Regions from separate parts of the Pseudonocardia sp. P-1 genome, predicted to be linked through region 1. Evidence: predicted binding sites of a transcription regulator. Region 1 holds the regulator's gene; each other region holds the start of a gene.
What was found. The regulator LexA, encoded in region 1, represses DNA repair genes until DNA is damaged. The targets are predictions, from matches to a motif close to CGAACACGTGTTCG.
Positions count from the first base shown of each region.

Region 2: the regulator LexA is predicted to act here: its motif matches at 1,054-1,067, upstream of dnaB (replicative DNA helicase).
Region 3: the regulator LexA is predicted to act here: its motif matches at 1,530-1,543, upstream of recA (recombinase RecA).

Region 1 is NZ_CM176614.1:4,664,325-4,666,587, reverse strand. Features, by position in the region: gene AC0GKK_RS22940 (hypothetical protein) at 1-210, opposite strand, end outside; gene AC0GKK_RS22935 (hypothetical protein) at 374-604, opposite strand; gene lexA (transcriptional repressor LexA) at 834-1,592, shown strand; gene AC0GKK_RS22925 (hypothetical protein) at 1,621-2,263, opposite strand, start outside.
Region 2 is NZ_CM176614.1:3,228,388-3,230,650, reverse strand. Features, by position in the region: gene dnaB (replicative DNA helicase) at 1-1,023, opposite strand, end outside; gene rplI (50S ribosomal protein L9) at 1,662-2,108, opposite strand; gene rpsR (30S ribosomal protein S18) at 2,123-2,263, opposite strand, start outside.
Region 3 is NZ_CM176614.1:1,489,344-1,491,606, forward strand. Features, by position in the region: gene AC0GKK_RS07125 (regulatory protein RecX) at 1-204, opposite strand, end outside; gene recA (recombinase RecA) at 303-1,355, opposite strand; gene AC0GKK_RS07135 (DUF3046 domain-containing protein) at 1,615-1,809, opposite strand; gene AC0GKK_RS07140 (hypothetical protein) at 1,888-2,049, shown strand; gene AC0GKK_RS07145 (MFS transporter) at 2,059-2,263, opposite strand, start outside.

The DNA of each region.
Region 1 (2,263 bases):
GCGCTCGTGCGCCCCGTGGGCGGCCCACCGGTGGGCCGCGCGCGCGGCGGCCGACGAGCCGGCACCGGCCGCACCGGCGAGACCGTCGGCGGCCCGCACCCGCTCCCGGGCGGCGCGCCGGGCGCGCGAGGTGGGGGTGCCGGGCGCCGGGGCGCCGGTCAGGCAGCCGACCGCGCCGTGATCGCGGATCCGCTCGTCGAGCTCTCGCATGGTTCCTCCTGCCGTCGGACCGCCCGTCCCCCGGGCGGTCTCGTCTCCCCCGCTGCCGACCGGCCCTTCCCCGAGCCCGGTCGAACGGGTGTACGAGCGGTGTAGCACCCGGCACCGACAACAACCGCGTTCCCGCAGGTCGTCGCCCGTGCCGGGGACGTTCTCAGCGTGGTGCGCCGACCGCGGGCGGCCCGGCCGGGCCGTGGGTGGCGACCGCGACGTCGGCGAGCACCCCGAGCGCGACGACCGCGGCCGCCGAGGCGAGCAGGACACCCGACGCGGCCACCGCACGGCGCACGACGCCCGGCACCCGGCCGGGCCGCACCCCGTCGGTCGTGGCGCACCCCGGGACCCGCCCGATGACCGTCACGTCCCCGATGACCGCCGCACCCACGATCGCCACCCCCGCTGCCGTTCCCGCTGCCGGTCGCCCCCGCGCGGCCGGACGGCGACGCGGACCGCGTTCGATCGAACCGGTGTTCGATCGAACGCGTGTGCGATGTTGTACCACCGCGGCCCGACGGAATCCACGACACGCCCCGGGCGACTTCGAACGCATGTTTGGCGAACGGGCCCGTGGCGGCTAGGGTCGTCGCCGTAAGTACCCCGAGGAGGCGAATGCGATGGCAGCGGACGACACCGGACACGGTGGTCCCGGCGTGACCGGCACCGCCGCGGACCGGGGATCCGCGAAGGTCCGGGAGTTCCCCGACCCCGCGGCCGACACCCGCGGCCTGACCCCGCGGCAGAAGAAGGTCTTGGCCGTCATCCGGGACTGGGTGGACCGGTACGGCTACCCGCCCAGCGTCCGCGAGATCGGTGACGCGGTGGGCCTCACGTCCACCTCGTCGGTGCACCACCAGCTCCGCACCCTGGAGCGCAAGGGCTTCCTCCGGCGCGACCCGAACCGCACCCGCGCGGTCGACGTCCGCAGCCCGGAGCAGATCGCCGGTACCGACGGGACGGACTCCGACACCGACACCGCCGACCTGCGTTCCGCGCGGCCGGCGCCGGCGTTCGTGCCGCTCATCGGCGACATCGCCGCCGGTGGCCCGATCCTGGCCGAGCAGGCCGTGCAGGACGTGTTCCCGCTGCCGCGCGAGATCGTCGGCGAGGGCACGCTGTTCCTGCTCAACGTCAAGGGTGACTCGATGGTCGACGCCGCGATCACCGACGGCGACTGGGTCGTCGTGCGCCAGCAGCCGGTGGCCGAGCAGGGCGAGGTCGTGGCCGCGATGATCGACGGCGAGGCGACCGTGAAGACGTTCCGCCGCAAGGACGGGCACATCTGGCTGATGCCCGCGAACGACGCCTACGACCCGATCCCGGGTGACGACGCGTCGATCCTGGGCCGCGTCGTGGCGGTCCTGCGCCGCCTCTGACCTCCTCGGACGGCGCCCGCTCCCGCGATCAGCGGGACCGGCGGCGCCGTCCGTGCAGGGACATCGCGACGGCGCCGGCGGCCAGCAGAGCCCCGAGCGCCGCGGCCCCGCCCGCGGCAGGCAGCCACGACGGGTACGTGCGGTACTCGGGCACCGCGGCGGGCTGAGGCACGACCGGTGCCTGCGGAACGGTCGCCGCGGACACCGCGCCCGGGACGACCGTGACCGCTGCCGCGGTCAGGCCCCGCGCCTCGCTCCCGGAGTGCAGCGCGCCCCGGCCGTCCGGGGCGATCGCCTCACCCTGCGCCTCCCCCGGCAACGGCACCGGCAGCGGTGCCCCGCCCAGGGCCGCGACCAGCGCGTCGACGGTCGCCGGTCCGCCGGCGGGCAGCGGGAACACCCAGGCGTCGGTGTAGGTCCGCAGCACGACGGCGCGCCCGCCGTCGGCCCCGGCCGGCGAGAGCCCGCCGCCGGTGACCGTGCGCGACCCGGCGGCCCCGAGCGGCCCGCCGCCGGTGCCGGACCAGGGCAGCACCACCTGTGCCACCCGGCGCAGCTCCACGGGGTCCCCGCCATCGCGCAGCGGCGCGGCGGGCCGGTACACCCCGGCGGCCCCGGTGGTCTTGTCGACCAGCAGGGGCACGCCGTCGTCGCCGACCAGCAGTGCCTCG
Region 2 (2,263 bases), 1.4 Mb from region 1:
CTTCAGGTCGTAGCGCTGCTTCATCCGGCGCGCCTTGGCCCGGATCTCCATCAGCGTCAGGTTCGGCGAGTCGTCGATGTAGAGCGGCGCCTCGGAGATCTCCGACATCCGCCGCGCCATCCGCGTCCAGTCCTCGTCCGACATCCGGCCGGCGCGCATGTCGGCCAGCCGGATCCGGGCCTCCGCGGACAGCAGACGCATGACGATCTCGGACTTGCTCATCTCCAGCGAGAAGAACGCGCTGGTCATGCCGTTCTTGATGGAGCAGGAGCGGGCGAAGTCCAGACCCAGGGTCGACTTGCCCAGACCCGGCCGGGCCGCGACGACGACCATCTGGCCCGGGTGCAGACCGTTGGTGACCTGGTCGAGGTCGGCGAAGCCGGTCGGCACACCCGTGGACTGGCCGCCCCGGGAGGCGATCGCGTCGATCTCGTCCATCGTGGGCTGGAGGAGCTCCTCCAGCACCGTGTAGTCCTCGGTGGTGGTGCGCTCGGTGACCTCGTAGACCGCGGCCTGGGCCCGGTCCACCGCGTCGTCGACGTCGCCGCCGTCGGCACCGTGGTAGCCGAGCTGCACGATCCGGGTACCGGCCTCGACCAGCCGCCGCAGGACCGCCTTCTCGCCGACGATCTCGGCGTAGTACGCCGCGTTCGCCGCGGTGGGCACGGTCGCGATGAGGGTGTGCAGGTAGGGCGCGCCGCCGAGGCGGACGAGCTCACCGCGCCGCTGCAGCTCCGCCGAGACCGTCACCGCGTCCGCGGGCTCGCCACGGCTGTAGAGGTCCAGGATCGTCTCGTAGACGGTCTGGTGGGCGGGCCGGTAGAAGTCCTCCGGCTGCAGGACCTCCACGACGTCGGCGATCGCGTCCTTGCTCAGCAGCATGCCGCCGAGCACCGACTGCTCGGCCGTGAGGTCCTGCGGGGGCTGACGGTCGAACGTGGCGCCCTCGCCGGGTCCGGAGGCCTTCTCGCCGTCACGGACCGCACGGGGCTTGTTGCCGGGACGATCGTCCGTCAGAGCCATACGCAGCGTCACCCCCGGTGGACACAGTACCGAACGCACGTTCGACGCGCGAGTGGTACGTGCTGCCACCCGCGACCGTCGTCGGTGATCTGCCGGCCGGCGCGGTGCCCGACGGACCGCGGCGGGCGCGGTCCGGGGAGCAAGGCGCTCGCGTACCGGTACGGCCGACACTAGGTCGGCCGCGGGCCCGTGGCGAACCGGCCTGGTGATCGAACTGGGGATGAACTGTGCACGGATGCCGCCCGTCCCGGGACCGTGCTGGGGACAACCTGGGGACAGGGGACCGGAACGGGCCGTCTGCGCAGGTCAGAGGCATACTCACAGCTGTGGACAACTTTGCTCTGGCGTGTCGTCGCACGCCGCGTACGGGCGTGTCGGAGCGCCCGGCGGACCGCTCGCCGCCCGGCGCGTCCACAGGCCCGCCCGACGAGTGGATCGTCACCGCACGGCGTGTCGGCTGCGTGACAAGACATCCGGTGTGGGGTCGTCCGATCGGTGTCGATCGTCCATCCGGGACTGCGCACCGTGTGCGCGACGCCCGTCCGGCCGGCCCGGACACGCGAAAGGGCGGTGCCCGGAGCGCATGGCTCCGGACACCGCCCTGTTCACGCTCGGTGGTCGAACGACCACCGGACCGCTCAGCTCGCGACGACCGCGATCGGCAGCTCGGTGGTGACCTCCGGGTGCAGGCGGACCTGCACCTGGTGCTTGCCCAGGGTCTTGAGGTGACCCGGGACGTCGATGCTGCGCTTGTCCAGCAGCGGGCCGCCGGCCGCCTTGACGGCGTCGACGACCTGGGCCGGCGTGATCGAGCCGAACAGACGGCCGGTGTCGCCGGCCTTGGCCGGGACGGTCACGTTGATGTTGCGCAGCTGCGAGTCGACCTGCTGGGCGTGGCCCAGGTCGCGGATCTCGCGGGACTTCTGGGCCCGGCGGATCTGCTCGACCTGCTTCTCGGCGCCACGGGTGGCGACGACCGCGAGCTTGCGCGGCAGCAGGTAGTTGCGGCCGTAGCCGTCCTTGACCTCGACGATGTCACCCGGGGCACCCAGGTTCGGGACGTCGGCGTTGAGGATGAGCTTCATGTGTCTCCCCTTCCTCAGCGAGCGGTCGAGGTGTACGGCAGCAGGGCGACCTCACGGGAGTTCTTCACCGCGACGGCGACGTCCCGCTGGTGCTGCCGGCAGTTGCCGGAGACCCGACGGGCACGGATCTTGCCGCGGTCGGAGATGAACTTCCG
Region 3 (2,263 bases), 2.3 Mb from region 1:
CGTGGACCAGGCAGCCGGCGGGTCGGTCGCCGTCGTGGGGGCCTCGTCGGCACCGCTCAGCGCGGCGAACGAGACCTGGTGGGGGCTCGTGTCCCAGCCGGGGACCGCCGGGGGCTCGGCGACGGACTCGTCCGGCTCACCGCCGGTCGGGTCGGCGGTCCGGATCGCGGGCGGATCCTGCTCGTCGGTGACCGACGGGGTCACGCCGAACAGTTCGTCGAGCGGGACGGTGCGGGGCCTGACCGGCTCCGCACCGTCCCGTCCGGACGTGCCTCCGGACCCGTCGCGCTCGCCGGCCACGCTCAGAAGTCGACCGGGGCCGGGAGGGGCTCGACCGGGCTGGTCTCCTCGGCGTCGACGACGGCGCCGATCCCCAGCTTCTCCTTGATGCGCTTCTCGACCTCGGCGGCGACGTCCGGGTTCTCCTTGAGGAACTTGCGGGCGTTCTCCTTGCCCTGCCCCATCTGGTCGCCCTCGTAGGTGTACCAGGCACCGGACTTGCGGATGATCCCCTGCTCGACGCCCACGTCGATCAGCGAACCCTCCTTGGAGATGCCGACGCCGTAGAGCACGTCGAACTCCGCCTGCTTGAACGGCGGGGCCACCTTGTTCTTCACGACCTTGACCCGGGTCCGGCTGCCGACCATGTCGGTGCCGTCCTTCAGGGTCTCGATGCGGCGGATGTCCATGCGGACCGACGCGTAGAACTTCAGCGCCTTACCACCGGTCGTGGTCTCCGGGGACCCGAACATCACGCCGATCTTCTCGCGCAGCTGGTTGATGAAGATCGCGGTGGTGCCGGAGTTGCTGAGCGCACCGGTGATCTTCCGCAGCGCCTGGCTCATCAGCCGGGCCTGCAGGCCGACATGGCTGTCGCCCATCTCGCCCTCGATCTCGGCGCGCGGCACGAGCGCGGCCACCGAGTCGATGACGATGATGTCGAGCGCGCCGGAGCGGATCAGCATGTCCGCGATCTCCAGCGCCTGCTCACCGGTGTCCGGCTGGGAGACCAGCAGGTCGTCGGTGTCGACGCCGAGCGCCTTGGCGTACTCCGGGTCGAGCGCGTGCTCGGCGTCGATGAACGCCGCGACGCCTCCGGCGGCCTGCGCGCTCGCGACGGCGTGCAGCGCGACGGTCGTCTTGCCGCTGGACTCCGGGCCGTAGATCTCGACGACGCGGCCGCGCGGGATGCCCCCGACGCCGAGCGCGACGTCGAGCGCGATGGAGCCCGTGGAGATGGCACTGATCGGGACGCGGGTCTGGTCGCCCAGGCGCATCACCGATCCCTTGCCGTGGTTCTTCTCGATCTGGGCGAGGGCGAGTTCGAGCGCCTTGCCGCGGTCCGGAGCGGACATCTCTTGACTCCTCGCTGGTGGTCGACGATCGGGTCCTGCTGGTGTCTTTCGGGGAGGCACACCACAACGGTATGGGGTACCCCTGACAGTTACGGGCCCGGATCGGCGCCTGTGGACAACTCGTCCGACACCGCGCCGCAGGACCGGTACCGCGAGCCCTGGCGGAACCGTAGACGAACACGCGTTCGATCCGACACCGCGACACGCCGACCGGGCACCCACGGGAGCCGAGCGGTCCCCACGACCGCCCGGGACGCCGCTACCGCCGTGCGGGTGGGACCTCGTAGGCCGCGCAGACCGCGCGCCAGACCCGGCGCAGGTCGAGACCCGCCTCGATCGCCTGCTCGACGGTCCGGCCGCCGAGGTCGGAGAAGACGTGGTCGCGGGACAGCGACGCCGCCCGCACCGGCCCGAACTCGCCCTCCATCAGTTCCCGGAAGTGGCTCAGTCGCACGCCCGCGAGGGTAGACGGGTCACCCGTTCCGTGTGGTGTCCGCCCGTTGACGGCCCCGGAGCCGGTAGCCTGGGTGATATGTCCGAACTGCTCGCGACCGTCCCGGTCGACGTCGCCGACGAGGTCCTCGCGACGACCGGCATCGGGTCGCCCCTGGCGTGGCAGGTCGTGTCGCTGCTCGCGCTGCTGTCCGCGCTGGTCGTGCTGGTGCGCTGGTGGCTCCACCAGCGCCGTCGCTGAGGGTCCCGCTCAGCCGGCCGCCGGGCGTCCCGTGCGGGCCGGGCGCGCGACCACCAGCAGGAACGGCACCGTCGCCACGACCACCAGCGCGCCGAGCAGCGCGTAGGACGACACCGTCACGAGCACCCCGGCCACGATCCCGGCGGCGGCGCCGGCCAGGTTCATCGCCACGTCCACCGAGCCCTGCACCCGCGGCCGGTCGGCCACCGCCAGC